3 regions of the Erwinia sp. HR93 genome follow, and region 2 is predicted to be linked to each of the others. Evidence: predicted binding sites of a transcription regulator. Region 2 holds the regulator's gene; each other region holds the start of a gene.
What was found. The regulator CRP, encoded in region 2, controls carbon source genes, mostly activating them, when cyclic AMP is high. The targets are predictions, from matches to a motif close to ATGTGANNNNNNTCACAT.

Region 1 (10,296 bases), 590 kb from region 2:
GCGCAGGTAGTTATCGGCCGTTGCACCAATAAACAGGACGTTGCCAGCCGTAGAAATGGGCCCGCCCAGCATCGGCATACCCAGCGTAAACGGCACTGGCACCGGCATCGGGAACGGCAGGCTATCGCGCGGCGTGCCGATACGTTTTTTCCAGGCAATTTGGTGTGTTTTCAGGTTAATGCCTGAAATATAGCCCCACGCCGGTTGCTTACACGGCAGTCCGAACGGCGACAGGAAGGGGTTAAGCGTGACGCCGTAAGGAACGCCGTATTGCGGCTGGATCCCGGATTCGGTCCCGCTACTTTGCGCGCCTGCCGGCGGCTCGATAGGGTTGCCCGGGCCGCGAGGAATGAGACGCGAGACAAACGGTAGCGCCATTGGGTTAGCGATCGCGACCTGGCGCTGAGGATCGACGGAAATCCCACCCCATTCGAACATGCCTAAATTGCCGGGGAAAACCAGCGTTCCTTGCTCTGAGGGCGGCGTAAAGGTGCCGTCATAGCGCAGGCCTTTAAAGATAATCCGGCATACCAGTTGGTCGTACATTGTGGCGCCCCACATGTCCGCATCGGTAAGTTTTTTCTCAGGACGGAAGGTCAGTTCCGAAAATGGCTGAGTGGCTGACACCCGGTCGCCCTTCGCGGCCCCCTGAGGAACCGGACGCTCGGGGGCAGGCACTACAAGCTTACCGTTGCGTCTGTCCAGCACAAACAGGTTGCCTGTTTTCGCTGGCGCATAGATAACCGGCACCGTGTTACCGTCTTTATCGGTGATATCTGCAAGGGTAGGCTGGGACGGTAAATCCATATCCCAAAGATCGTGATGCACCGTTTGATAAGACCAGACAAGCTTACCGGTAGTCGCGTTCAGCGCCAGAATAGAACTGGCGTAGCGCTCTTGCTCCGGAGTACGGTTACCGCCCCATATATCCGGCGTGGTAACGCCCGTGGGTAAATAGACCATATCCCGTTTGCTGTCGTACACCGCCGGCGCCCAGGAGTTCGGCGAGTTTTCCGTAAAGTGGTGCTCGTCAGCCGGGATCGCGTTGGGGTCTTTAGCGCCGGGGTCGAACACCCACAGAAGCTTGCCGCTGTTAACATCAAACCCGCGAATAACGCCAGACGGCTCCCGGTTGGAGAAGTTATCGGTGACGGCACCGGCGATAACAATCACACGATCGGTGACGATGGGGGGAGAAGTAGGTTCGTACATGCCCGGTTTTGTCACCGGCATATTACTTTGTAAATTGAGAACCCCTTTATCGGCGAAATCTTCGCAGGGCTTACCGTTATCCGCGTTCAGAGCAAACAGTCGGCCATCGTTCACCGGCAGTAAGATGCGGCGCGGGCAGGCGGCGATATTTTCCGCTGCGGCATTTTGCGGCGTGGCCTCATGATATGAAACGCCGCGACAGGTCACGTGCTGGAATGAAGGATCGGTTTTCAGGTGTGGATCGAAATGCCACTTCTCTTTACCATTTTCCGCATTGAGCGCGTACAGCCGTTGATGCGCGGTACATAAATAAAGGGTGTCACCGATTTTAATTGGCGTGACTTCGTTAGTGATTTCCCCGGGATCGCTCGGTAATTTCACATCGCCGGTACGGAAAACCCACGCCTGCTTAAGCTGATGAACGTTGTGCGCATTTATTTGCTTTAGCGGAGAGTAACGCTGCCCTTCCTGAGTGCGCGCATAGGCCGGCCAGTCTCCATCGTCGATATCGGTCTGAGCAACGGGTGTCGCGGAGGCGGCAGGCAGCGTGCCATTGATTTCCTGCGGATCGTGAAACCCTGCCCAGATTAATATACCGGCTGCGATCAGTAGGGAAACCAGCAGGGACGATGTAGCAGCAGAAGAGGGGAAAAGCTTACGCCGCACAAAAGGCAGTAGCAGCCAAATGCCAAAGAACACGAGGATATCGCAGCGCGGCGTCAGCGCCCAGAAATCAAAGCCGGCTTCGTGAACGCCCCAGAGCATGGTTCCCAGCAGGAAGAAAGCGTATAGCCACAGCGCGCCCGCGCTGCGGCGCCACAGCAGCACCGCGACCGCCAGCATGATAATCCCTGCGATAGGGTAGTACCAGGAACCGCCCAGCGAGGTAAGCCATACGCCCCCGCCCAGCAAAAACAGCCCTGTAACCAATGCGAACAGGGCCGATAGCAGCACTGCTTTCGACCGTCGCGATCTTCTATTTTCCATAATTTTTACACTCACACAGTTTTTGTATCAATGAATTATATATATTAACCATTGTGACATAATTCACAAAAAATGACGCATTCGGGAAGGGAAGCGCCGGGATGCGGTTTGCTGTTATACTCTTCGCTTTACGGTTCTCAGCGCGCAAATTACGGTTGCCAAAAGAGTTATCTATTAAATAAATCAGTTGGTTATATCAAATGAAACATACGGTAGAAGTCATGATCCCGGAAGGGAAAATTAAGGCCCGAATTGCAGAACTGGGTAAGCAAATTTCGGAGCGCTATCGCGATAGCGGGAGCGATATGGTGCTAATAGGGCTATTGCGCGGTTCCTTCATCTTTATGGCGGATTTGTGTCGGGAAGTTCAGGTGCCGCATGAAGTTGATTTCATGACCGCCTCCAGCTACGGCAGCGGGATGTCCAGCTCGCGGGATGTGAAAATCATCAAGGATCTGGATGAAGACATTCGCGGTAAAGATGTACTTATCGTTGAAGACATCATTGATTCCGGTAATACGCTCAGTAAAGTTCGTGAAATTCTGCGCCTGCGTGAGCCTAAGTCGCTGGCGATTTGTACGCTGCTGGATAAACCTTCCCGCCGTGAAGTGGACGTAATGGTCGATTACATTGGTTTTTCTATCCCGGATGAGTTTGTTGTGGGTTACGGCATCGATTACGCCCAGCGTTACCGCCACTTGCCCTATATCGGCAAAGTTATCTTACTGGATGAATAATATCTGGATCTCCGGCGAGCGGAGAAGTTACTGACGTTCCCGGATGACGGTAGGTGTTAATAAATAAGCACCAACGGAAAAGGTGTTTTCACTATATCCCCGTTACACTGGAATAAGTTATAAAGGCGCGGTAAAGGCATAGCTTTGAAGGCAAATAGTTAAGAGGGAGCGTTTCCCTCTTAATATAGCGCGAATACGCCTCAGGTGAGCGCGTGGTCGCCGGTAATTAAGCCCGCGGCGCTTATGATGTCATCTGTGGTTATGATGCGCGCGTTTTAGGTTAGACATGCCGTTGCGATATTGCTGCTCTAACGAAGCGCGGCTAATGGCAGTGACGTCAAGATCGCGCAGCAGGCCATCGTGGATGCCGTATACCCAACCGTGAACGGACACTTTCTGCCCGCGTTTCCAGGCGGACTGTAAAATGGTTGAGTGGCCAAGGTTATAAACCTGCTCCATCACATTCAGTTCGCACAGCGTATCCATGCGCTCTTCGGGCGGCAATTCTCCAAGCAGCGTACTGTGTTTAAACCAGATATCGCGGATGTGCAGCAGCCAGTTATCGATCAGGCCAAGCTCGGGGTTTTCTACCGCCGCCTGCACGCCGCCGCAGCCGTAGTGGCCGCAAATAATAATGTGATCTACTTCCAGCACGTCGACCGCATACTGGACTACGGAAAGGCAGTTTAAATCGGTATGGATGACAAGGTTGGCAACGTTGCGGTGGACGAAGAGTTCGCCAGGCTCCAGGCCAGTGAGGCGCTCGGCGGGAACTCGGCTATCAGAGCAACCGATCCAAAGAAAGCGGGGCTTCTGGGCTTTCGAAAGCTGTTCGAAAAAGCCAGGATCTTCTTCCACTAGCAGTTTGGACCAGACTTTATTGTTACTGATAAGCGTATCAATTGTTTTCATGTAAGGTTAACAACCTGTAACCAAAGTAGTTCGTTGAGGTAATATAAGGCAACTCAACTTTTTTTGAAACCTACTCGCCATACTTAGCATGATGAAAGGCGAAGCCGAAGGAAGCGAGGCTACTGGGCGCGCGTTCTGGCAGCGGCTGTCGCGTTTCAACATTCAGTGCGGGTAAACGACATACTAAGCAAGGGCAATCTCATTGTTATGACATATGCACTGGAACTGGAGCATCTGACAAAAACGTATCCCGGTGGCGTTCAGGCGCTGCGCGGCATCGACCTGCGCGTTGAATCCGGCGATTTCTACGCGCTTCTCGGGCCGAACGGCGCCGGTAAATCGACCACCATCGGTATTATCAGTTCACTGGTCAATAAAAGCGCCGGACGGGTTAGCGTATTCGGCTATGACCTGGATCGTGACGTCGTCAATGCCAAGCGACAGCTCGGGCTGGTTCCTCAGGAATTCAACTTCAATCCCTTTGAAACGGTACAACAGATAGTCGTCAATCAGGCGGGATATTATGGCGTGCCCCGGCGTGTGGCGCTGGAGCGCAGTGAAAAATATCTGAAACAACTCGATTTATGGGGAAAACGCAGCGAACGTGCGCGGATGTTATCCGGCGGGATGAAGCGTCGTCTCATGATCGCCCGCGCTTTAATGCATGAACCGAAGCTGCTGATTCTGGATGAACCCACCGCCGGCGTGGATATCGAACTGCGTCGCTCTATGTGGCATTTCCTTCAAGAGCTGAACCAGCAGGGGACGACGATTATTTTGACGACCCACTATTTGGAGGAGGCCGAAATGCTGTGCCGTAATATCGGTATTATTCAGCACGGCGAACTGGTGGAAAACACCTCGATGAAAGCGCTGCTGGCGAAACTTAAGTCCGAAACCTTTATTCTGGATTTAGCCCCCACGCAGGCGACTCCTACGCTGGAAGGGTACCGCTGGCACATGATTGATAGCGCAACGCTGGAAGTAGAAGTTCTGCGTGAGCAGGGCATTAATAGCCTCTTTAGTCAGCTAAGCGCGCAGGATATACAGGTGCTCAGCATGCGCAATAAAGCTAATCGGCTTGAAGAACTATTCGTTACGCTGGTTAATAATAAGACAGGAGCGCAGGCATGATGCAGCTTTATTGGGTAGCGCTAAAAAGCATCTGGGCGCGAGAAATTCACCGGTTTATGCGTATTTGGATCCAAACTCTGGTACCGCCGGTGATTACCATGACGCTCTATTTCATCATTTTCGGTAATCTGATTGGTTCGCGCATCGGTGAAATGCACGGCTTTAGCTACATGCAGTTTATCGTACCGGGGCTGATTATGATGGCAGTTATCACCAATTCATACGCCAACGTCGCTTCTTCATTCTTCAGCTCTAAATTCGTGCGTAATATTGAAGAAATGTTAGTAGCGCCGGTACCCACCCACGTTATTATCGCCGGGTATGTTGGGGGCGGCGTTGCCCGCGGGGTTTTTGTTGGAATGCTGGTCACTGCAATTTCATTGTTTTTTGTCCCTTTTCACGTGCATTCGTGGCTTTTTGTTGCATTGACGCTGCTATTGACGGCGGTGCTCTTTTCGCTGGCGGGTCTGCTAAATGCGATTTTTGCAAAAACGTTTGACGATATCAGTCTGATCCCCACGTTCGTCCTGACGCCGTTGACTTATCTGGGCGGGGTGTTTTACTCCCTGACGCTGCTGCCGCCGTTCTGGCAGGCGCTGTCGCGCTTAAACCCTATCGTCTACATGATAAGCGGCTTCCGCTATGGTTTTCTGGGCGTCTCGGACGTGCGTTTACTGATGACCGTGGGCGTGCTGATTATTTTTATCGCTCTCTTTTACGGGCTGTGCTGGTATTTAATCCAGCGAGGACGCGGACTGCGTAGCTAACTCTCCTGCGGCAGCCGCGACGCCTCACTGAATAGGTCCAGCGCTGCGCGTACTGGCGCACATTATCTATTCGATAAGTGAAACCAGCAGGTTATCAATCAGGCGCGCCTCGCCTAGCCAGGCCGCCATTAAAATGACCGCCTGCGTGCTGTGTGGGGTTAGTGACTGTAGTGTTATTGCGTCGCGAATAAACAGTGCATCGCTACGAAACCCCCGCGCATTAAGCGTTTGAGCCGCCTGGGCTTATAGCCCTGCGGCAGCCGCGACGCCTCACTGAATAGGTCCAGCGCTGTGCGTACTGGCGCACATTATCTATTCGATAAGTGAAACCAGCAGGTTATCAATCAGGCGCGCCTCGCCTAGCCAGGCCGCCATTAAAATGACCGCCTGCGTGCTGTGTGGGGTTAGTGGCTGTAGTGTTATTGCGTCGCGAATAAACAGTTCATCGCTACGGAACCCCCGCGCATTAAGCGTTTGAGCCGCCTGGGCGAGTAGCTCGTCGGTATTACGCGCCCCGGCATGCAATTGATCCGCAATATCCAGCATCACGCGATACAGGGTCGGTGCCCGTTTACGTTCAGCGCCGGTGAGATAGCCGTTACGCGAACTGAGTGCCAGGCCATCTTTAGCGCGCACGGTAGGTACGCCGATAATGTCAATGTCGTAGTTCATATCCGCAACAATTTTGCGGATTAGCGCCAGCTGTTGATAATCCTTTTCACCGAAGCAGGCGATATCTGGCTGAATCAGATTGAATAATTTACTCACGATGGTGGCAACGCCGCGAAAATGCCCGGGCCGATGGGCGCCTTCCAGCAGAGTTGATAGCTCCGGCACCTCAACGAAGCTCTGAGTTTCCATCTGCTGTGGGAAAAGCTCCTGTACCGCAGGTGCAAAGATCAGGCTAACGCCCCGGTGACTCAGCATCTCGCTATCCTGTTGCAGGGTGCGGGGATAGCGCGCTAAATCCTCGGTTTGCCCGAACTGCATTGGGTTAACAAAAATAGACGCGACGACGATATCCGCACGCGTTCTGGCCTCATCAACCAGGGCAAGATGCCCGTCATGCAGATTGCCCATGGTGGGCACCAGCGCAACGCGCTGATTATCGAGGCGCCAGCGGCGAATTTGCTGGCGCAGCAGCGGTATAGTTTCAACAATCAGCACGGTTTTACTCCTGTTAAAATGCGTTCATCGATGACACGGGCGCTGATATTTGGTTTGCCGCCATTCCCGACTGCGAGGTAAATGCCGCCGTCTGGCACCGGGGATTTTAGTCAACGCGTCTTCGATGTCTGACCGGCCGCCATCATTGGCCTTGAACAGCGCCCGCCGCTTAGTATCGCCGCCTGAGTATTAACGTTACCGGGTAGCGAAAGACTCACCTGCTTCAGTGTAGTCTGTACGCAAAAAAGCCATCCATGGACAAGAGATGCCGCGCGATATACCACCCGGAACAATACCGTTCAAACGCGCCAAACTTTCTTCTAAATCTTCCTCTGCTACGTTATACCTGATAGCCCGGCGTTGATGCCATCAGGCTACGCTGACATTCAAATAGCAACCAAACGATTGTTTTCATATCCCCGTTAAACCGGCCCGAAAAGCCGGTCTTTTCACCGCATTCTGTAATATCTGCTGGTAACGCGTACGTGACCTGCCCGGGCGGCGTAGGGTTACCAGAAAACACAAGCGTTGTGGAAAAGTTAAACGGGAAGAGAGGGATTGGCTTACGGGATGTGGATTTCCATAAATCGCGCCCGTTTAGCGGGTTAGATGAATCACCACTTTTTCGGCGGTGCGTCAGTGAGACGGGCGATACAGTTTTGCAGCGTTTCACCGTCAGGAAAGTAAAGCGTAGGGGCGATTTCGTACAGCGGCCACAGCATAAACATGCGGTTTTTCATATCGTAATGGGGCACGGTAAGCCGCGGCGTATCCAGGGTTAGGCCGCCGAACAGCATGATGTCTAAATCCAGCGTGCGTGGCCCCCAGCGCTCGGCTTTGCGTTCTCGCCCTTGCTCCAGCTCAATGCGCTGAGTACAGTCGAGCAGCGCTTCAGGGCTTAACTGCGTTTCCAGCGCGACGGCGGCATTTAAATAGTCCGGTTGATCCTGTGGCCCCAGCGGCGGCGTGCGCCAGAAGGAAGAGTGGGCGACAAGCTCACTATCAGGCAGCGTTTTCAGCGCGGCAATCGCGGCGCTGGCCTGCGCTAACGGCGAGGCCAGATTACTGCCTATGGCAATATAGCAGCGCGTCACGCCCGATCGCTGTGGGGAGAAGGGCGCTTACGGCGCGGGCGTTGACGGCGCCGTGCGGCAGGATCGCTGCCAAGCTTGCCGATCAACTCTTTTTGTTTTGGCGGCGGTGCCGCCTGGAATTCGCCCCACCACTGGGCCAGACGTAAAAGCTCCGGGTTGTTTTCGATTTCGGCGCGTAATTCCAGTAAATCATACGCCGCACGGAATTTAGGATGCTCCATCAAGCGCCACGCGCGTTTGCCCTGGCGCTTCGGCAGACGTAACTGAAGCTGCCAGATATCGCGTACCAGCGAGGTTATCCGCTTCGGAATCGCAATTGAGCGGCAGGCCTCGTCCAGCACTTCATTAGCCGCCAGCGCAAAGGCGTCGTAGTAGGCCAGTCCGCTTTCCTGGGTCAGCTTTTGCGCCATTTCCAGCTGGGGATACCACAGCATGGCGGCGAACAAAAACGCTGGGTTAACGCGCATGCCGTTGTGCAATCGCGTATCCGTATTCTTCAGCACCTGCGCGATTATACGCTCCATTGGGCTATCGTTACGCTCGGTGAAATAGCGCGCAATCGTCGGAAACAGCGGCTGAAACAGGTGATATTTACGCAGTAATGTATAGGTTTTAAAGCCGTGCCCTGCCTGCAGTAATTTGAGTGACTCCTCAAATAGACGCGCGGCAGGGACATCATTAATCAGTGCGGCCAGTTGTGGAATAGGCTCCGCTGTTTCCGGACTAATGGTCATATCCAACTTGGCGGCAAAACGCACCACGCGCAGCATACGCACCGGATCTTCGCGATAGCGCGTTTCGGGCACGCCAATCAGGCGAATAATGCCATCCTGCAAATCGCGCAGGCCGCCCACATAATCGCGCACCGTAAAATCGGCGGCGCTGTAATAGAGGCTATTGATGGTCAAATCGCGTCGCTGGGCGTCTTCTTCGATGGAGCCGAATATATTGTCGCGCAGCAGCATGCCATTCTGGCCGCGTTGAGAAAGCTGGCGATTGCCCGATGCCTCCTGGTCAGAATGGTGGCCGCGGAAAGTTGCTACTTCGATGATTTCCGGCCCGAACATCACGTGTGCCAGGCGAAAGCGGCGCCCTACCAGGCGGCAGTTGCGAAACAGTTTACGCATTTGCTCTGGTGTGGCATTGGTGGTGATATCGAAATCTTTCGGTTTTTTCCCTAGCAGCAGGTCGCGAACGCCACCGCCGACAAGATAAGCTTCGAAGCCTGCTTTATTTAGCCGGTAAAGCACTTTCAGAGCGTTTTCACTAATATCTTTGCGGGAAATGATGTGCTTATCGCGGGGGATGACCGTGATGCGCGGCGGCGTTGCCTGCTTTTCAGCGGCTTCGTCACGGCTCAGCACTTTGCGGCAGAAATTAGCGACTCGGGTAAAAATGGTGCACCTCGGTTGTGTCAATCATTAGGGAAACAAAAAATGGCGGCTAATCATAGCTCAGAGTCGCGCATTTGAGAATGCCGGATTGCGCCGGAACGCGCTCAAGTTGCCAGGCGGTGACCGCATTTTCCAGCAGCGCGCTCAGCGTTAAATCGCGCCAGTGTGCATCAACGGGTTGATTCAAAAAGCGCAGAGCCTCAGCGATTACGGGGCGTGGATCGCCCTGCGGTAGGGCGGGCGCGTGGTTTTGCTTAGAGAGCTTATCGCCGTGCGGGTTTAACACTAGCGGTAGATGTGCATAGCCAGGGATCTTCCAGCCAAAAGTCTGATAAAGCGCAATTTGACGCACGGTCGGTTCGATAAGATCGGCGCCTCGCACAATTTCAGTCACGCCTTGAAAGTGGTCGTCAACCACTACCGCCAGATTGTAGGCGAACAGGCCGTCGCGGCGATGAATGATAAAATCTTCGTGTGCCAGCGCGGCATTGGCATGGATATCACCGCGCAGCGCATCGGAAAAGTGTGTCACAGGGTGACGTTGTATCAGGCGTATTGCCGCCTGCCGGGCAGGGCGTTTGAGGCTACGACAGTGCCCGTCATAGATGCCGCCACACGCCTGAATATGCTTACGAGAGCAGGTGCAGTTATAGCTCAGGCCTTTGGTTTGAAGCCATTCCAGCGCGGTGTGATAAGCGTCATGGCGCTGGGATTGCCACAGCACGTCACCGTCCCAGTACAGACCGTAATGTTCAAGCTGGCGCAAAATAGTATTCGCCGCGCCTGGTACTTCACGGGGAGGATCGATATCTTCAATGCGCACCCACCATTTACCGCTATGCGCGCGGGCCTGAAGCCAGCTGCCTAATGCGGCAATGAGAGAGCCAAAATG
Region 2 (10,296 bases):
GACATCAGGCTATTGCGCAGGCTCTCGGCGCCCAAGTTGTGCGGGCGCAGCGGGTGATGCACGGAAAAACGTCTGCCATTAATCACTCCGGAAAAGGCGTTTTTACCGGGCTGAATAATCCACTGACGGTAACTCGTTATCATTCACTGATTGTTGAACCGGCGACGCTGCCGCCTGTGCTTGAGGTTACCGCCTGGAGCGAGGATCGGGAAATTATGGGGCTGCGCCATAAGCATTGGGATCTTGAAGGCGTGCAGTTTCATCCTGAGAGCATCATGAGCGAGCAGGGCCATTTACTGCTTAATAATTTTCTGCAACGTTAATTTCATTTGCCCTTTTTTGATAATTTATTCATATTTTATGATTATATTTTCATATTGCTGAGGTGGCGGTAATGAGTGAGTCCGCGATGGAAACTGGGGAATACTACCCGGGAAGGGAAGTGTTTGACGAAGTCATTATGTCGGTTTATGCACCGGCGCCGTTTATTCCGGTAACCGGGGAGGGCAGCCGCGTCTGGGATCGCCAGGGTAACATGTATATTGATTTTGCAGGCGGTATCGCGGTTACGGCGCTGGGGCATTGCCATCCTGCGCTGGTCTCGGTGCTGAAAAACCAGTGCGAAAGGCTGTGGCACGTCAGCAATGTCTTCACCAACGAGCCGGCCCTGCTTCTGGCTCGCCAACTGATTGCCGCGACGTTTGCAGAGCGCGTGCTGTTTATGAATTCCGGTACCGAAGCGAATGAAACGGCGTTTAAGCTGGCGCGCCGCTGGGCGATTACGCGCCATAATCCTTATAAAACCAAAATTATTGCGTTTCACAATGCGTTTCATGGACGTTCGCTGTTTACGGTCTCGGTAGGCGGACAGTCGAAATATTCGGATGGATTTGGGCCGAAGCCTGCCGATATCGTGCACGTTCCTTTTAACGATCTCCATGCCGTGCAGGCGGTTATGGACTCACACACGTGTGCGGTAGTGGTTGAGCCGATTCAGGGCGAAGGAGGGTTAACCGCCGCTGAGGCTGATTTCCTGCGCGGCCTGCGCGCGCTGTGTGACAAACATCAGGCTCTGCTGGTATTTGATGAAGTACAGTGCGGGATGGGGCGCACTGGGGAGTTATTCGCTTATATGCATTATGGCGTAACGCCGGATATTCTCACCAGTGCCAAAGCGCTGGGCGGCGGTTTTCCGGTGAGCGCGGTGCTGACAACCGCCGATATCGCCTCATCGTTTCACGTGGGATCGCACGGTTCCACCTATGGCGGTAATCCACTGGCCTGCGCCGTAGCGTTAAAGGCGCTGGAGATAATTAATACTCCGCAAGTGCTACAGGGCGTCCAGCGTAAGCGCCAGCGCTTTATTGCGCATCTTCAGCAAATTGGGGAGCAGTTTGATGTTTTCTGTGAGATGCGTGGTATGGGGTTATTGGTCGGGGCGGTGCTGAGTTCGCCGTATCGCGGGCGCGCGGGCGAGTTAGTGAATATCGCCGCTGAGTCCGGCGTCGCTATCCTGAGCGCTGGCTCAGACGTATTGCGCTTCGCGCCTTCTTTAATCATTAGCGACGATGAGATTGAAGAGGGGATGCGCCGTTTCGCGCAGGCGATAGAACGGTTTATTCAGGGCTAATCGGCCTGGCTTAGACTTCGTACGGACGGGTTTTCGCCCCCCAGGCGCCGCTTTAACCATATGCCGTGGTGGGGGCGCTGGCGCCACGCGATAGATGAAATTGTGTGCATCGCATTTAAATGGCCTAGCACGCGCTGAAGATGCTGCTCCAGCGTGCTGAGCGGTCCACTGTTAAGCATATCCATTGATTCCAGAATATTGGCGCTGTCGGTTTCACCTGGTTCGTCGTACTCCAGGCGCTGCTGGCAGCGCTGAATCGCAATCTCGCAGGATTCCAGATAGCGCTGGGCAAGCGCGGGCTCTAGCAAAGTATGTTCGCGCGCCAGCGTCGTCATCGCATTAATATGCTCGACGATAAATTGACTGTGGGTCACCCAAAGTTTCATATCGGTCAGGTAGCGGGTATTGAATCCGGGTTCCTGCATTGCCTGATTGAGCGAATTATATAGCGCATTATGCGCCTGGTTTACCCGCATACGTTCGTATGCCAGCGGCCCTGGCTGTGGGTTGACGCTTAAAATCAGGCGGATAGCCTGCTGGTCTTCCTCCAGCGTGTCGTGTGCGTTCTGGCGCAGCAGGCCGCTTTGCCACTGCGGCCACAGCCATACCATGCCACCGAAGGCGATGAGACAGCCGATAAGCGTATCCACCAGCCGCGTCATAATAAACCGATCGCCGTTCAGCGAGAGAAGTTGAAGCGTATACACCGCCGTCAAGGTAAAACCTACCGTTGCCAGCCCGTACTGCTTGCGAATAATCAGGTAGCCAATCAGGGTAATGAGTAGCATGCCCAATAGCATATAGCCCTCCGGCACATGGAAATGCAGCGTGACGGCGGCTACCAGCAGCCCGGCCATAGTTCCGCCCGCCCGGTGAAAAATACGCACCCGGGTCGCTCCGTAACCGTTTTGGGTGACAAACATAATCGTCATTAAAATCCACCAGGGTTTAGGCAGATGCAGCGCGCTGCCGAGCAGACTGCCTATTGCCAGCATAACGCCGGTGCGGGCCGCGCTGCGCAATGCCGTAGATTTTAGCGATAGATAATTTTTTAGCGCGGGGAAGAGCGGCAGGCGGCGCTCTCTGTCGGCCATAAGATTACGTGCGTATAGCGGGCGCTGGGTGCGCAGCACGCGGGCGATGCGGCTGAAGTGGTAGTGGCAAAATTGCCCAACCGGATTATCCGGGTGTTGTCGGGCGATTTTGGCCAGCGCAGATAGCGGTTTTTCCATGCTAAAGCGGCGGGGATAGCGATGATAAAGAATGTCATCCGCCAGCACTCGCAGCCGGGAGGCGACGATTTGAGCGTTCCAGCGAATGACCGCCTCAGCGTGGCTCTTCTCGATTAACTTTTGCACTTCTTCCGGTTGATGCAGACTGACAGAGATGTGCTCCTGCAAATCGAGCCCGACCTGGAAGATGCGCAGCAGGCGCTTGTAGTCACTTTGCTGGCTGCCGGTGGAAAGCATATGAAGCTGCTGGTAGCACTGGCTTATCAGGTCAACGACTTTCTGCTGGCGCGTCAGCAACGGCGGCAGCGCTTTCTCAGGACAGGTGTGCTGCGTCAGCAGGCTATATTTCGCTTCACAGTAATTAGCCAGCTCGCGATACAGCAAACTGAGCGTTTCACGCAGCGGCTGTTCACGCCACAGCCAAAGCCAAAAGCGATTAAACAGTCCGTACCAGGTGGTACCAAGCGCGTACAGCAGCATGGGTTGCCAAACCGGCATGTTTCCCGCGAGGCTGAGCGTAAAAATAGCGGCCACCATTGAGGCAGGAAATAGCCTTGCATGCAGTGAGCTGATTTCCGCCGTTACGCCCAGAAGCAGCGCCATGCCGAAGAAGATGGCCGGCAGCGGCACATTTTCTCGCATCAATAATTGCACGATCAGACTGCAAGAGGCGAATAGGCAGCCGCCAACGATAAGTCGTTTAAAAAAGCGTTTATGAGGGGTATCCAGCCCGGCCATATTGCAGCAGGCGGGAACTAATGAAAAAAGTAGACCAAGACGAAGGTTACCCAGCGCCAGGCCGACGGCAACCGGCAGACATAGCACCAGCGTCTGACGCAGCGCGTAATTGACTTCAGGGTGATAAATCAGTCGGCGCCACATATATAACGACCTGAGGTATCGGCGCGGTGTGCGTGATAACACGCCGCGCCGCCGCGTTTAGCGCGTGCCGTAGACGACGATAGTTTTGCCGTGCGCGGATATCAGGTTCTGATCTTCGAGCATTTTTAAAATGCGGCCGACGGTTTCACGGGAGCAGCCCACGATTTGCCCGATTTCCTGGCGGGTAATTTTTATCTGCATGCCGTCAGGATGCGTCATGGCATCAGGCTGCTTCGCCAGGTTTAGTAGGGTTTGAGCAATGCGGCCGGTAACGTCCAGGAAAGCAAGGTTACCGACTTTTTCAGAGGTGACCTGCAGGCGACGCGCCATTTGTGATGAGAGGCGCATTAGAATATCCGGATTAACCTGGATTAACTGACGAAAATTTTTATAGGAGATTTCCGCGACCTCGCAGGCACTTTTGGCCCGAACCCAGGCGCTACGCTCCTGCCCTTCCTCAAAGAGGCCCAGTTCGCCGATAAAATCGCCCTGATTAAGGTATGAGAGGATCATTTCTTTGCCCTCTTCATCTTTAATCAGTACGGCCACGGAGCCTTTCACGATGTAGTAAAGCGTTTCGGCTTTTTCACCCTGATGGATGAGCGTGCTTTTGGAGGGATACTTATGAATGTGGCAATGAGACAAAAACCATTCGAGAGTCGGGTCTGTTTGCGGTTTGCCAAGCACCATGTGCGGTTATCCTCTGATTATAAACTGGCATCTGGAAGAGGCGCTTATGCTTCTCCCAAACGTGGTAAACGAGTTCTGCGTTTTAAATGGGAAGGGGATCAGAACAGCCTGTTATCAGTAAAGTTTTTACCTGAATGACCTTCACTACGACGCAGCAGTATCCGGTCTGTTTTAACATAGCTTTTCACCAGTGTCTCTTCTTGTCTCGTTTCAGCTTGACGCAGGTCGCCTTCTGTTGCCAGTTTCGCCCCTGACGCTTACTCTGTGGGGAAGCGTAATCTAACGGAGCGTACAAAATGCAGGCACGAGTTAAATGGGTAGAAGGGCTAACATTCCTCGCCGAATCCGCCTCTGGTCATCAGGTTTTGATGGACGGTAATTCAGGAGACAAGGCGCCAAGCCCGATGGAAATGGTATTAATGGCGGCCGGAAGTTGCAGCGCGATAGATGTGGTTTCTATCTTGCAAAAAGGGCGCCATGACGTAACCGATTGTGAGGTTAAACTTACGTCCGAGCGCCGTGAAGAAGCGCCGCGGCTTTTCACGCATATTAATCTGCACTTTATTGTTACCGGGCGCGGGCTGAGGGATAACGCGGTTGCACGTGCGGTTGAACTGTCAGCCGAAAAATACTGTTCGGTTGCGTTGATGCTGGAAAAGGCGGCCAATATTACCCATTCATGGGAAGTGATTGAAGCCTGATTAGACGCTGCGCGTCTTTAATAAGGCGCGCGATTTTAGTTGATTCCCCGGTCTTCAATTAACCGTTTCACCAGCGGTGTCATGATAAGCTCCATTGCAAGCCCCATTTTCCCTCCCGGCACTACCAGCGTATTCATGTGAGAAATGAACGAGCCTTGCAGCATAGCCAGCAGCCAGGGGAAATCGATCTGCTCCAGGTTACGAAAATGAATCACCACCAAACTTTCGTCCAGTGAGGGGATCGCCCGGGCTGCGAAGGGATTTGACGTATCGACGGTGGGCACGCGCTGGAAATTAATGTGCGTGCGCGAAAACTGAGGGGTAATGTAGTTAATATAGTCTTCCATTGAACGCACGACCGAGTCCATCACGGCCTCGCGGGAATGACCGCGCTCGCTCATATCCCGCACCAGTTTTTGTATCCACTCTAGGTTTACAATAGGCACTACGCCGACCAACAAATCTACGTGCTGCGCCACGTCTATCTGCGGCGTGACCACCCCGCCGTGTAGACCTTCGTAAAACAGGATGTCCGTGTCCGCAGGCAGCGGCTGCCAGGGGGTAAATGTACCGGGAACCTGATTCCAGGGCACCGCCTCGTCGTAGGTGTGTAAATATTTCCGGGATTCCCCGTGGCCGCTGCGCCCGTATTCCATAAAGGTGTTTTCCAGCAGGGAAAAATCGTTCGCATCGGGGCCAAAATAGCTGATATGGCGGCCTAAGTCGCGGGCCTTACGGATTTCCTGGTCCATTTCCGGGCGGGTGTATCGATGAAAACTATCGCCTTCGACTTCCGCCGCGCGTAATCCGAGCTGGGCAAAAATTTTACGAAACGCGAGGCTGGTTGTGGTGGTACCAGCGCCGCTGGAGCCGGTTACGGCAATAATGGGATATCTGGAGGACATAGCGTCATGACTCCTGCCTGGCTAAGGCGCGAATGCGCTGCGTTTACGGGCAGTATAGACGCCAGGCGCGCGGCGTTAAGATAAGTTTTTCTGAGACATGATGTTACCCACGAAATTGCGTACGCGGCATGATATTGACTGTTTCATGTAATTCAGACCAAACAATGAGCGCCTCGCCGCACTGGAGCTGGCGCTTAACGTCTGCGGTTTTTTGCTCCAGCGTGAGCTCCTGTTCGCCATAATCCGTTCCTTCGCGCAGAACAAAAGCCTCAATCAGACTGTCCAGCATTTCCGGCGCGATATCTTGCCAGGGAATTATCATACTTCGTGTTCCAAATAGCGCGCTAGCCAGGCGGGGATACGCTCTTCCAGCCACATCTGCGGCCTGCGCAGTGTACCGCTGACAAAGCCGACGTGGCCGCCGTGCTCGGTAAGTTGATATTCAATATTAGCAGGCAATTGTGTGATATCGGGAATGACCTGGTTATCCATGAAAGGATCGTCCTTCGCATGGATGATGAGCGTAGGTGCGGTGATTTTTGGCAGCATTGGCAGTGCGCTGCACTGGCGATAGTAATCCAGCGCATCCTGGAAACCGTGGATTTTCGCGGTAATGAGATCGTCAAATTCACGGATGCGACGGATGCGGCGCAGTTGGGGAAGTTCCACCGGCAGAGAGCCCGGCCAGGTCTGAAGTTTCCGGCGCGCGTTGCCTTTTAATAAATTTAGCAAATAGCGTTGATAGAACCGGGAAAACCCTTTTTCCATATGGTGGCAGCACGGCTCCAGCATGAGCGGTGCGGAAACGATCGCACTGGCTTTCAGGCGGCACGCCTCGCCCTGGCGCGCCAGCAGGCAGGCCAGCATATTACCACCAAGCGAAAAGCCTACGGCAGCGGTAGGCGCTTCGCCGTAGCGCATTGAGAGCCAGTGCAGGAAATAGGAGGCATCTTCCGTTTCGCCTGAATGATAGATGCGCTGTTTACGGTTTGGCACGCCGCTACAGCCGCGGAAATGCATCACTACGCCCAGCCAGCCGCGCTGCGCGGCGGCATGAATGAGCCCGTGCGCGTAAGGGCTATGCAGGCTGCCTTCAAGACCGTGAAATACCACCAGGCGCGGCTTGTGGGTGGCCTGAGCCGGATCTTCGCTCCACGCCAGGTCAACAAAGTCTCCGTCCGGCATATCGAGACGCTGCCAGTGCGGTTTAAACGCCAGTTTGCGCCGTATCAGGCGCGGCAGCATAGTTTGAAGATGGGGATTGCCTGCGCCTGACATCGGAGTAAACGTTTGGGTGTGAAACTGCGGCATTGTCAGTTCCACCGGTGTGATATCTGCCATAGTGATTGAGTTATTCAATAAAAACGCGCCCTACTATACCTTGTGATGCGCATTATGTTTATGCCTTTACTGTGTTTACCGCATGCTGTGACGCCTGAGCCACTATTTTAATGGCTGCAGGAGCAAGCATTTGCATTACGGTATTCGCCTATTGCGTGAGGTGAGAGCCACGTTGCGAAGCGTCATCCTGGCCCCCTTTGCGGCGCATTTTCTGAGTCTCAGTGTCTTGCCCTGCCAATAATGTTTCACGCCGATGGTAAATAGGATGAAAATTTTGCTGCTTCTTGTAAACGGTCACTCGACGCGAGCGGGGCAATGCCACTGCCGCTAATTCCGGGAGCTTATCCCGACATTTTGTCTCAGATTATGCCCGGCACCGCCAACAGCGGCGGGTTTAACGATCGCGCGGTCCTTTTCCTGCCGGACTAGGTGCGAGGTATTTTTCAATTCTGGCCCTGCGCGTTATGGCCCGCTTTGACGTGGAGCAATACAGCGGCCAGGCACGCTGGCGACCCGATGCCAGCCGTAAAATCCCTGGCGCAGGGCGGGCGTTGGAATTGGTGCATTCGCTTATCGGTGATGACTTAATCATCCGTTGCTTTATAGACTACGCTTTCCCCGCGGCAGTGGCGATTTCAATGTGGTTATCGATAATGTGAGTTTGGGCGTTAATCTGAACGGCATGGGTAAAGTGACGTTGACGCGCTGTCTGGGGGTTAGCGGTTTGCCGCACCAACGGATGCAGTTCATCATTAAGCAGTGCTTCCTTAAAAAACAGTACAGCGCAATCCGTTTTGAAGCCGTGCATCATGACGATATTATGACTCTGAAACATATAGCGCGGTACGCTCCTCTTTATACCTTTTTCCAGAGGATGGCCGCATCGCCCCGCACGCAGGCCAATAGAAGCCTGTTTCCAGGCCCATGGGTTTCTCAGACAGCACCTAATAATCTCGCTCATGCTGTTACCCACGGCGTGGAGGAGTGGCCTGTAAACTTATCGGCAAAACCAGGGTTTGCGGGTAGAGGCGGAAAACCGTTTTAAAGCATTAAAGGCTAATTCCCCAATGCGTTTACAGGCGCGGGCTGGCAGCAAGGTAAACGTATCCGGTAGCGCTGCCGGGTATTATTGCGTCTGCGCGCAGAGCGGGCGGCGGATAATAAAACGAGAAGGTAGCAAACGCTGCGGGGCACACCGGGCGCCCCGCCGCGTGGCGCTAAAGAAACCCATCGGATTTGAGTAATTTTTCCAGCGTGCTGATTTCACTACTGAATTCAGTTTCATCGTTTTCCAGTAACTGCGCGTGTTTCTGGCGGAATGCAGAGCGCAGCGCCTGAAGAATCGCGAGGCTGTTTTCCTGATGCTGCTGCCCTGCATAGCGTTCCTCAAGCTGGTGCGAAAGACGCTGGCTTTTAATTACAATATCTTCTAACGCAGGCAGATAACGGCGCAGAAATTGGGTGGCAGGCTCCTCATCGCGAGGGTCGGTTTGCATACACTGCTGTATGAGCCTGGCATAGCGGAGAATGATAGCGACTTCGCGCGCTATGGATTCCGGGCGCAGATTTAAGGCTTCCAGACGCAGGATTTCAGCCTCGAACGGGGCGATTTGATCGGGCGCCGGTGGCGTTGGTAATGAGGCCGCCGTTTGGCGCTGCGGTTGCGGCGCCGTGGCGCGAAACCCCGGCGAATTTTGCAGGCCTGCCTCTACATTTTTACGATAAATAATATAACCGATGAGTATGCCCATGAAGAGAAACAGGTAGCCCACGCTATCGGAGAAGGAGTAGGCGCTCAGGTAATAAATGATCGCGATAATCCACAATAGGGCATACAGGATAAACATTTTGCTCAGCGAGCGTCGGCGATTAAATACATGGGCCAGCATGGCACCCGCGCCGGCCCAAAAAGGCAGCGCCAGCGTATCGCCAAACGGGAGCCACAGCAGGCCGGTTATGCATCCTGCTAAAAATGCGGCTCTGTCTTCCAGCAGCGTGCGGGCCAGCGTTATGCCTGCTATCCAGCAATATATCAACACCACGCCATCCAGTAAGTCATCTACCACCGCCAGCACGGTTAAGTGGTCCGCCAGCGGCAGGAACTTTTGTTGGAAGGCATCGGCTAATACCAGCATAACGAAAACGATGGCACCGCGTAGCCATCTGTTTTCGCTAAGTTTCTTCTGTTGTGGTAGGGCGCTATTGTTCATTTTTCCTATCCTTGATGGCGCTCTGTGCCGGCGCGTTGAATCAAGCATTATTAACTTTCAGCGGCATTGCGCCAGAGGAATCCATCGGTCTTGAGCAATTTTTCCAGTGTGCTGACTTCGGTATTGAATTCGGTTTCATCGTTTTCCAGTCGTTGCGCATGTTTTTGGCGAAAAGCCGAGTGCAGAGCCTGCAAAATACGCAGGCTTTGTTTTTGAACCTTCTGATCGGTGCCGTGTTTTGCAAGCTGTTGAGATAACGACTGCGCTTTAGAGATAATTTCCTCAACCGCTGGCAGGTAGCGCTGTAAAAATCGGGTGGCCGGCTCCACGTCGCGCGGATCGGTTTGCATACACTGCCGGATAAGCCGGGCGTATTTAATAATCCCGGTCAGCTCGCGCTGTACATCGGGGAGAAGCCCTTTCTTTTTTCAAGCTGCAGCATATTTCATCAAACGGCAGCGGCGCTGCTTCATTTTCGGACTTGCGTTTAGCCGCACGGTTTGTGACCCGAGCCGTGGGTTCTGCAGGCTGCGTGCGCTTAATTTTGCTCAATCAGCCGCTGAACTTCATTCTGCTCTTTTTGAGTAAGCGCGGGCATTGGTAATCTGTCGATTGCCTGCGCCGGAACCGGCGCCTCATCGCGGAAACATCCGTCATTCTTTTTTCTTCGTTTATAGTCGTCGGGCTACGCGAGTATTAGACCGC
Region 3 (10,296 bases), 290 kb from region 2:
TTGCCGTCATTGATGTACCGAGCCAGGCCTATGGCCGCCGCGAAGAAGCGTTTGGTATTCACCAGGCGCTGGCAGGCGCCGCTGCCGCTTATGCCAATGCGCGGCTGGCCGGGCATCCGGTTATTGGGCTAATTGTCGGTAAGGCGATGTCCGGTGCTTTCCTGGCGCACGGCTATCAGGCAAATCAGCTTATCGCGTTCAACGATAGCGGCGTGCAGATCCATGCGATGGGGAAAGAATCGGCGGCGCGTATTACGCTGCGCAGCGTAGAGGAACTGGAGAAACTGGCCTCTACTATCCCGCCAATGGCGTATGACATCGAGAACTATAAAACGCTGGGATTGCTGTCCAGCCTGCTGGATATCACTAACCCAGATGCGCCGTCATCGGATGACTTAGCGCTGGTTAATCGCACGCTGCAGCAGGCGATTGGCGAGGCGCGCCAGGACAAGATGTTGAAAAACCGTCTCGGCGCAGACAATCGACGCAGTTCTGCCCTGGTGCGCGAACGCATGCGCGCCAGCTGGTAAAACTCAAAAAGACTAAGACAGACCTGCCAGACAGTACGCCGTTGCCCGTGTTTTAGGCGCGCACTCTGCGATGGTTTCCCGGCACTGCCGGGAAAGCCGCCGCGTAGCGCACGCCGGCGGCGTACTGATACTGAAAATAATAATCATCGTTCTGGTGCTGATTTTTCTACATTACAGGTGAATATATGACTTATGTGATTGTTCATGCCCTCGCGCCTATTTTTGTCATTATGCTGTTGGGCTTCTGGGCGGGTAAGGCGAAAATGGTTGATAACCAAAATGTCTCCTTACTGAATATTTTTGTGATGGATTTTGCGCTGCCCGCGGCGTTGTTTAGTGCGACAGTGCAGACTCCATGGGCCGGTATTGTGCATCAGTCTCCGCTGATCATCGTGCTGGCGCTTTCCATGTGGATTACCTGGGGCGCAATTTATTTCCTGGCGACCCGTGTATTCCATAAATCACCGCAGGACGCCGCGGTATTAACGCTGACCGTGGCACTGCCGAACTACGCCGCGCTCGGTCTGCCAATCCTCGGTAGCGTATTGGGTGAAGGGCCGTCTACGTCGCTTTCCGTCGCGGTATCTATTGCCTGTGGTTCCGTATTAATGACGCCTTTCTGCCTGCTGGTGCTGGAGCGTGAGAAAGCGCGCGCCGCAGGGGGAAACAGCGGTTCTTCTCTGGCGATGCTACCCGTTTTGATGTGGCGCTCCGTGAAAAAACCGATTGTTCTCGGACCGCTGTTAGGGGTTGTTCTGTCAGCCTGCGGAATCAAAATGCCGGATCTGCTGCTGGCCTCAATCAAGCCGCTCGGCCTGGCAGCAACCGCCGCCGCGCTGTTCCTGACCGGGGTCATCCTGTCTGCGCGTCGCCTGAAAATCAACACGATGGTTATCATCGCGAGCATCGCTACCATGCTGGTACAGCCGCTGATCGCCTGGGGCGTGGTTGCCATTCTGGGTCTGCACGGTTCGGTGGCAATTACCGCTGTACTGATGGTAGCGCTGTCAGCCGGTTTCTTTGGGGTGGTATTTGGAAACCGTTTTGGCGTGCAGTCACCGGATGCGGAAGCCGTATTGTTGATAAGCTCCGTGCTTTGTATTCTGACGCTGCCGCTGTTTATTTCGCTGACGTCAGGAATGTAATGCCATGAAATTGCCTCAACCGCACACGCTGCTTTGGCTGGATGATAACGATGCGCTACAGGGAATCAATGCCCCCTGGGTCGCCCAACAGTGGCGTCCTGCGCTGCCGGTGGTGGTGCGTCGCGATGTTCACCCTCAGGGGCTGGTGCCGGTTGGGGTTCGCGGCCTGCGGCGCTCAGAGCGCGCCGCAGGTTGGGTTAACCCGGCGCGTATTTTGCGTAGCGTAACGCCAGAAATGCTGGTGGATATGCAAACGCTACAGCGCTCGGCTTTTGTTTCCTCGCCGCCGTTACAGGCGGCGATTCAGTTGATACAGCGCGCATGGCCGTGGCGCTGGGGGATCGCCGGTAGCGTAGGCTATGCGCTGGCGACGGAGATTCCCGTAATACACGCTGATAGCGATCTCGATTTACTGATACGCGCCCCCCAGCGCCCTGAAGCGAGTGAACTGGCGCGCTGGCAGGCGATGGTAACGCAACTCCCCTGTCGTGCGGACACACAGATTGAAACGCCGCTCGGCGGATTCGCGCTGACTGAATGGCTTCGGGAAGGGCGCGCGCTACTGAAAACCGCACGCGGACCGCGTCTTGTCGCCGATCCGTGGGTGCAGGAGGCGGAATAATAATGAAGATTCTTTTTACTTTTCCCGGGCAGGGAACTCAGTATCCGGGCATGCTGCATCAGTTGCCCGCTGGTGATGAAACCCTGGCGCAGGCGCGTGCGGTATTAGGTGATGCAGACGTAGAGCGGCTGGATACGGAATCGGCCCTGCATCATACGCGCGCGGTACAGCTCTCACTATTAATTGCCGGCGTTGCATGGGCGCGAGAGCTAATTAAACGTGACGTCACGCCGGATATGGTGAGTGGATTATCGATAGGCGCGTTTCCTGCCGCCGTGGTGGCTGGCGCGCTGGGCTTTGACGATGCGCTGCGTCTGGTGGCGCTGCGCGGCGATTTAATGGAACAGGCGTATCCCGAAGGTTACGGGTTAACCGCTATCATGGGATTATCGCGCGAGCAGGTAGAGCCGCTGCTGGAGCCGGAAACCTTCATTGCCAATCTTAATGCCGAGCGCCAGATTGTTATCGCCGGGCGTGATGAATTAATGGCGAAGGTCGGCGAACGTGCGCTGGTGAAAGGGGCGAATAAAGTTCGCCGTCTTGCGGTTAGCGTGCCGTCGCACTGCGCGCTGCTCGATGCGCCCGCGCAGCGGCTTAACGAGGCCTTTTCCTCGGTCACGCTGATGCGTCCGCGCTGTGCATATCTCAGCGGGAGCACTGCGCGCGTGCTCTGGCAGCCCGAACGTATCGCCGACGATCTGGCCTTTAATATGGCGCGTACCGTGCACTGGCATGATGCGATGGCTGCGGCGGAAGAGCGCGATGTCGGGCTGTCGATTGAGATGCCGCCCGGCGGCGTGCTTACTTGCCTGACGCGCCAGGCCATAGTGCGTGGCGAAGAGTCTATCTCCCTGGAACGCAGCGGCTGTGATGTCGCGGTCCATCTCGCGCGTCAGCTTCGCGCCCGGCGCTGATTCCTTCCTGCTCCGACGTGGCGTTAATCGCCGCGTCAGTACCATTCTTCGTTGAATAAGCCGGTTCATAAAAAAATAAGTGGATGATTACGTGTGGGAGCTATTGGCAACAATCATAAATTGATGGTGAAATTTCAGGGGCCTTCCTGAAGAAGGATAACCGCTGTTGCTGGTTGGCACGTTTTTAATATCGGTGTTGGAGATTCATTATTTGTCTTTTATGAGTGATAACTTTATTTCTTTCAGTGAATATTAACATGAGTATGCTTAATATTTGGTAGATATTGTCTACCCTGAACTGATTAAGGAATAAACATTTATGTGAACTGACGGTTTTATGGCATAACCCAAGCCTTCGTGCAATGAAGTTTATATCTCTCCCCTGTAGTATATAGTTGATAATTACCTTCTGGGCAGGTGTTATTTTTATATTTATTATGTTTTCATTGTTAATAATTCTTTGGATGTTATTTTTTATATTATTCTGCGACTGGCGTTTATTAGAAAAGAATAATGAATTCTTTCTAAGAACAATATCACCATCAATATCATTCCTGGATATAGAAAGTGTTTTTATATTTGTTGAGTTAACAAGTTTGAATAGTTCTGAAAGGTGTGCTGAATTATCAATAATAACAATGATTAAATCGGTGGTGGCAGGTATAGATAATGAATCTATATCTTGGGGTTTGGTTAATATAAAATTATATAAATTGTATTCCTTGTGCAGTAGTGCATTTATGCCCATCAAAAAATATTGATCATCAGAGATGAGTTGTATATTCAACATTATTATGCCTGTAATAATTTTATGTAGGAAAAACAGAAGCATTTCTAGGTTAAAAAACCACCGGGAGTATATGGATTTGTTTCTCCCTGGTCAAACGGTGCGTATAATGTTTATATCGATCGATAGAATCTGCATGATAGGAGTTAACTATTATAGATGATATTAATGAACGCTGGGTTTATGTTTGTATAATATATTAATTGCTGTTTTTCGATATCCAAATTGGGTTAATACCTGATTGACAGGTCTGCAATATCAATACTTGTGTGATAAATATGCTTACGTTCATATGTTAGGCATTATGAATTAAATTCACATAGTACAAGATTCATGATTTTAGGGTGCGTAATAAAACGTGCAAAAATCTCACGTCAATTGTTTTAGATGAATAATTTAATAAAGAAGTTTTACTGACTATTACAGTATGGTTGTTACAAGATATGGTGTAAGTTGCCAGCCGCCTGGCTCAGTAATGGTGGCAACCTGCGCGGGTCTGCCAGCGTTATGCTTTATCAGCGGCAAGCCTTCTGCGTGCGTACATTCGCCCTTCTGCCGCCAGTGCCAGCAAATTAGGATCGTGTTCGCGGTTACGTGCAAACACAATCGCAATGCGCTGGCGCATTTGATAAGGCTGAGCCAGTGGCAAAAGCTGAACATCGCTTTCATACACTTTTTTCATCCTTCCCGGCATTAGCGCCAGCCCCACGCCAGCCTGCACCAGGCTTAGCATTGAAAATATATCATTCACCCGCATCACGATATCCGGTTCAAAACCGGCGATGTGAAAAGCTTCCTGAAACCCCGCATACGTGGCGAAACCTTCCGCCAGAGAAACAAATTTATGGCGGTTAAATTTCCGCAAATCGGCGGGCTCACTGGTATCCAGCGTCAGACTCGCCGGCGCTGCGAGGCAAATATCGTCTTCAAATAGCGGCAGAACTTCCAGATGGGCGCGATCGACATCGTTTTCCTGCAGAGAGATTAATACTGCGTCAAGAGAGCCTTCATCTAACATACTGAGAAGTATTTGGTTAGAGCCCATTGTTAAATCCAGCTCTAACTGGGGGCGGCGCAGCTTCATTCCCATGATGAGTTGAGGGATGGTTTCGAGCGTAAGCGAATAGAGCGTGCCGATACGTAAGCGCCCCTGGTCAATGCCTGCGATGCGTCGGGTTTCTTCCAGCCCGCGCGCCAGCGTTTCTGTAATCTCGTTGACATATTCCAGCAGCGTGTGGGCGGCAGGTAGCGGTACCAAATTTCGCCCCTTATGATGAAATAAAGGACAACGAACCTCTTCTTCCAGAGAGTGAAGCGCGCGATGTACGCTGACGCCGCTTATTCCCAGCGCTTCTGCCGTGCGCGCGATATTGCCTTTTTCCATAAAAAGCGTAAATACCGCCAGTTTTCGAAACGTAATGTCGTTAGTTATCTGCATCATCAGGGATACACACCGGTAATTTGGCGCTCATGGTAGCAGGAAAAGTGCGCCGGGTCGCAAAACCTGCTTTGCGCTTTTTAGCGACTCGTGCGGTCTGTTTTCTCGATTCAGCGTGATCAACTTCACACAAAAGGCGTATTTACGGTTAATACCTGTGAATTATGTGGACTAGATCACTCTTAGCCGCCCCATTTCCACTTTGAAGTGGAAAACAACTCGCTACAAACCTTTATCGGTTCCCGATAGTTTTATAGCCATCCCAAGATAACAAGGTATGTAGCGTGGAAAACGGAACAGTAACAAACAACGATACCGTCGATCGGACAGCGGAAATCGCGGAGTTAGGCGAAAAGATGCTGGCCTGGACGAAAGATTTGCTCAAGCAGCACGACATTGTCCCTAACGCCGTTCAAGAGCAAATGCTGAGTTCCCACGTGCGGGCTATGGCGCTTCGCTCTATCACCGGTGAGCCGTTACCTGAAGTGGATGCCAGCCTGTTTGAAGAAATTTCACAAGATTCAATGAATCTGGCGAAGCAGGTTGTGGCGAAATTCGGCAACCTTCCCGTTGAAGAATCCTGGCTGCTATCGGTGCATTTCGAAGTAGCAAAAGACAATATTTAAGTGAAGGAGTGAAAAAATGGAACAGATTTTAGTCGTGATTGGTGACCGTCTGGGTAAAGGTCAGAAAGTGGCTGAAGGCGTAGAAAAAGCGGGCGGCCGCGCCATTGTTATCCCGGGCGTAGCAGCAGATATGAAACTGGGCGATGTCATGAAAGCAGAAAACGCGACTTTCGGGATCTCTTTCTGCGGTAGCGGCGGCGCGGGCGCTATCACCGCTCAGACTAAATACGGCTACAAAGCTAAATACGGTATGCGCTCAGTAGATGAAGGCGTAACGGCCATCAACGAAGGCTGTAATGTTATGGGCTTTGGCTTTATGGACAAAGAAGAGCTGGGCGAGCGCCTGGTTGAAGCCTGGAAGAAGAAGTACGGCAGCGCATAATGAAAGAGCACTTCACCAAGACGGTGAGAGTCTCTGGCAAAGGTGATTCGAAAGCGAAAGCCTTTGCCGATGCCCTGAGCCACGTACAGGGCGCGGTGATGAAAGCCTCTCCCCATATTTTACTGCGCATCGAGCCACAGGATGTGGCGGTTGTTCATGCGCACGTAGCGGTGCGTAAAGAAGCCTTTCTTTTCTTCTTTTTACGCCGGGAGCGACGAGCATACCGCGTCGAACTGGATGTTACCGTACAGGTAACGGCCATTAACCTCGACAGCGTGGATTTTGTCGCACAGTAACCATATAACATTCATACAAGGGCAGAGTGATGTTCTTAATAATTTTAATAAAATCGCTCATCATCGGCGCGCTGGTCGGCGTAGGTGTGGGCGCAGGGGCGGCACGTATGTTCCATGCCCCGACGACCCAGGGTATGGGCGCATTTCGTACACTTGGGGAACTTAATTCCTGTGAAGGCGATCCCGCTTCTCACTTCTCTTTCGGCCTAGGTTTCTTCTTTAATGCCTGGGCTTCTTCCGTTGCTGCCGGCGCATTCACGCAGGATGTCGATCACCGCGTAATTCCGCACTGGGCGGCTGCGGTTCTGATGATTAAAAATCGCAACGTAGCGGAAACCCTGCACGATCCGAGAAAAATGGCGCTGGCTGGCGGCATTATCGGCATGATAGTCGTGACCTTCCTGAATATGACCGCTTCATCCGTTCCTGAAGCACTTCAGGTGACGGCGGTAAAAGTGCTGGTACCTGCGGCGAACCTGCTGGTCAACACGGTGATGCCGGTGATTTTCTGGCTGGCGGCGATTGATGCGGGTAAACGTTCTGGCTTCTGGGGCACTATTTTTGGCGGCCTTGCGCAACTCATTATGGGGAACGCCGTACCGGGCCTGGTGCTGGGGATCCTCATCGGTAAAGGCGTCGAAGAGAGCGGCTGGAATCGCGTCACCAAAATCATGATGGGTGCAATTATTGCGCTGTTTGTGCTGAGCGCCTTCTTCCGCGGTTTCGATATGAAAATGCTGGAATCGTTCCATATGGGCGTGCCGAACTGGCTTGACCTGATTCATAACGCGATGAGCGGCAAATAAGGAGCTGAGAAATGGAAGAGAAAAAAGGTTTCTGGTATGCCGACTGGTCGTTTCCGTTCTTTGTCGGCCTGCTGTCAGCCGGGATTTTTGCCGGTACCCATATGTACTACCTCTATGGGATCGGGGCGTTTAACGAGGTGGCTTTCGTCGCCATGCTGAAATCCGGTATTGATACCGGCGTTTACGGTGCCGTTGCGGCATTTGGGGCAAGCTTCCTGTTTGCTCGTATCATTGAAGGTTCACTGGTTGGGATTCTGGATATCGGCGGTGCTATTCAAACCGGTATCGGGCTGGGCGTTCCAGCGCTGCTGCTGGGAGCAGGATTTGTTTTCCCCGTTGCGAATTTTGCGGCCTCGCTGGTGACCGGCTTAATCCTGGGATTGGCCACCGGTTATATCATCATTCTGGCGCGTAAATTTACGGTTAACCAAGGCGGCACTACCTACGGTGCCGACGTAATGATGGGCGCGGGTAATGCTTCCGGGCGTTTCCTGGGGCCGTTGATTATTCTGAGCGCGATGACGGCATCTATTCCTATCGGGCTGGGATCGCTGTTTGGCGCACTGGTGTTCTATATCTGGCAGAAGCCTATCACCGGCGGCGCTATTCTGGGCGCAATGCTCTTCGGTTATTTCTTCCCAGTCGCTATCTAAGTATCACGGGCGCTTCGGCGCCCGGTTAATTCAGGAGTAACCCATGTTTGATTTAATCCTTCGTCAGGCCCGCCTGGTGGATGAGCGTATCGTCGATATCGCTATCCAGGACGGGAAAATCGCCGCGTTGGGTGAGGTAACGGGACCGGCTCGTGAAGAGATAAGCCTTGCCAATAAAGGCTATATCAGCGCGGGTTGGATTGATTCTCACGTCCACTGCTATCCTAAATCGCCGATTTATCACGACGAACCAGACAGCGTGGGCGTAGCCAGCGGTGTGACCACGGTTATTGATGCCGGCAGCACCGGCGCCGACGATGTGGATGATTTTTATCAATTAACCCGTGCTGCGACAACGCAGGTTTATGCGTTGCTTAATATTTCTCGCGTCGGGCTCATCGCGCAAAATGAACTCGCCGATATGTCGCATATTGATGCTGAAGCCGCCGCAGCGGCGGTGAAGCGTTTCCCCGATTTTATCGTGGGCTTAAAAGCGCGGATGAGCAGCAGCGTGGTGGGCGAAAACGGCGTGGCGCCGCTGGCGCGTGCGAAAGCCATCCAGAAAGAAACCGGCGGATTACCGCTGATGGTGCATATTGGCAATAATCCGCCCAACCTGGATGAAATCGCCGAGCTGTTAACCTCGGGCGATATTATTACCCACTGTTACAATGGCAAGCCTAACCGCATTCTTACGCCGGAAGGCCAACTGCGCGCGACGGTAAAACAGGCTCTGGCGCGCGGCGTTCGGCTTGATGTTGGGCACGGTACCGCCAGCTTTAGCTTTGCCGTGGCGGAAAAAGCGATCGCCATGGGCATCCTGCCGCAGACCATCAGTTCTGACATTTATTGTAAGAACCGTATTAACGGGCCGGTACACAGCCTGGCTGCCGTCATGTCGAAGTTCCTCGTCGTAGGGATGACGCTGCCGCAAATTATTGATTGCGTTACGCTGCATGCCGCTGAAGGGCTGCATTTGTCGCACAAAGGCCGCCTGGAAGTTGGCGCGGATGCCGATCTGACGCTCTTCACGCTGCAGCATCAACCGGTGCTGATGACCGACGCGGAAAACCAGACGCTGCAGGCAGAGCAGCAGATCCTGCCGCTGGCTGCCATGCGTGCCGGGAAGTGGTTTACAACCGAACAAGGAAAAGCCGAACATGTCTTCAATCTATGAGAAATATAATTTAAAACAGGTTATTAACGCATCCGGACGTATGACGATCCTCGGCGTCTCTACGCCGCGCCCTGAGGTGGTGGAAGCGGTGAATACCGGCATGAACCACTATTTCGAAATGAAAGATCTGGTCAATAAAACCGGTGAGTACATCGCAAAATTACTGGGCGTAGAAGGCGCGACCGTGGTCGCCTGCGCCTCGGCAGGCATTGCCCAGTCTATCGCGGCAGTACTGGTAAAAGACGATGACTGGCTGCTGGAAAACCTGCACGTTACGCCGGTAGAAAATAATGAAATTGTGCTGCCGAAAGGGCACAACGTGAATTTTGGCGCGCCGGTTGGCACGATGGTGGCGCTGGGCGGCGGCAAACTGGTAGAAGCGGGCTATGCCAATGAATGTTCTCCTGAACAGCTAGCTGCGGCAATTACGCCGCGCACGGCGGCGATTCTGTACATTAAATCTCACCACTGCGTGCAGAAAAGCATGCTTAATGTGAAACAGGCGGCAGAAGTGGCGCGTAGCCATAATCTACCGCTGATTGTTGATGCGGCGGCGGAAGAAGATCTGCAGCGTTATTATCACGACGGCGGCGACCTGGTGATATACAGCGGCGCGAAAGCCATCGAAGGGCCGACCAGCGGGCTGGTTATCGGTAAGAAACAGTACGTCGAGTGGGTAAAACGTCAGGCGTATGGCATCGGGCGCGCAATGAAAGTGGGCAAAGAGGGGATCCTTGGTCTGACTTGCGCTATCGAGCATTATTTGACTGCGACGAAAGAGAGCGGTCAGCAGATGGTCGATAAAATGACGCCGTTTATTGAATCACTAAATACTCTGAAAGGCGTCAGCGCTCGGGTAGTTTGGGATGCGGCAGGGCGCGATATTGCGCGTACCGAAATTAAATTTGATGAAGCGGCGA

Region 1: hpt (hypoxanthine phosphoribosyltransferase) is a predicted target of CRP. The motif match lies at 2,251-2,268, and genes of this name have one in related genera.
Region 3: SFA31_RS05995 (glycine dehydrogenase) is a predicted target of CRP. The motif match lies at 5,601-5,618, and genes of this name have one in related genera.

Annotation. Positions count from the first base shown of each region.
Region 1 is NZ_JAXUDP010000001.1:1,589,667-1,599,962, forward strand. It holds gene SFA31_RS07335 (glucose/quinate/shikimate family membrane-bound PQQ-dependent dehydrogenase) at 1-2,199, opposite strand, end outside; gene hpt (hypoxanthine phosphoribosyltransferase) at 2,400-2,936, shown strand; gene can (carbonate dehydratase) at 3,186-3,848, opposite strand; gene SFA31_RS07350 (ABC transporter ATP-binding protein) at 4,056-4,982, shown strand; gene SFA31_RS07355 (ABC transporter permease) at 4,979-5,749, shown strand; partial or broken gene SFA31_RS07360 (pantoate--beta-alanine ligase) at 5,816-5,992, opposite strand; gene panC (pantoate--beta-alanine ligase) at 6,062-6,916, opposite strand; gene folK (2-amino-4-hydroxy-6-hydroxymethyldihydropteridine diphosphokinase) at 7,531-8,010, opposite strand; gene pcnB (polynucleotide adenylyltransferase PcnB) at 8,007-9,407, opposite strand; gene gluQRS (tRNA glutamyl-Q(34) synthetase GluQRS) at 9,454-10,296, opposite strand, start outside.
Region 2 is NZ_JAXUDP010000001.1:996,222-1,006,517, forward strand. It holds gene pabA (aminodeoxychorismate synthase component 2) at 1-323, shown strand, start outside; gene argD (bifunctional acetylornithine/succinyldiaminopimelate transaminase) at 410-1,630, shown strand; gene SFA31_RS04650 (YccS/YhfK family putative transporter) at 1,627-3,744, opposite strand; gene crp (cAMP-activated global transcriptional regulator CRP) at 3,802-4,434, opposite strand; gene SFA31_RS04660 (OsmC family protein) at 4,731-5,135, shown strand; gene SFA31_RS04665 (phosphoribulokinase) at 5,171-6,040, opposite strand; gene SFA31_RS04670 (YheU family protein) at 6,144-6,362, opposite strand; gene SFA31_RS04675 (hydrolase) at 6,359-7,381, opposite strand; gene SFA31_RS04680 (hypothetical protein) at 7,989-8,216, opposite strand; gene SFA31_RS04685 (5-bromo-4-chloroindolyl phosphate hydrolysis family protein) at 8,599-9,591, opposite strand; gene SFA31_RS04690 (5-bromo-4-chloroindolyl phosphate hydrolysis family protein) at 9,642-9,941, opposite strand.
Region 3 is NZ_JAXUDP010000001.1:1,282,944-1,293,239, forward strand. It holds gene mdcE (biotin-independent malonate decarboxylase subunit gamma) at 1-530, shown strand, start outside; gene SFA31_RS05970 (AEC family transporter) at 716-1,675, shown strand; gene SFA31_RS05975 (malonate decarboxylase holo-ACP synthase) at 1,680-2,297, shown strand; gene mdcH (malonate decarboxylase subunit epsilon) at 2,300-3,211, shown strand; gene SFA31_RS05985 (hypothetical protein) at 3,396-4,001, opposite strand; gene SFA31_RS05990 (LysR family transcriptional regulator) at 4,504-5,436, opposite strand; gene SFA31_RS05995 (glycine dehydrogenase) at 5,721-6,062, shown strand; gene SFA31_RS06000 (SFCGS family glycine-rich protein) at 6,079-6,444, shown strand; gene SFA31_RS06005 (DUF4312 family protein) at 6,444-6,740, shown strand; gene SFA31_RS06010 (DUF4311 domain-containing protein) at 6,770-7,546, shown strand; gene SFA31_RS06015 (DUF4310 family protein) at 7,558-8,199, shown strand; gene SFA31_RS06020 (amidohydrolase/deacetylase family metallohydrolase) at 8,243-9,376, shown strand; gene SFA31_RS06025 (DgaE family pyridoxal phosphate-dependent ammonia lyase) at 9,360-10,296, shown strand, end outside.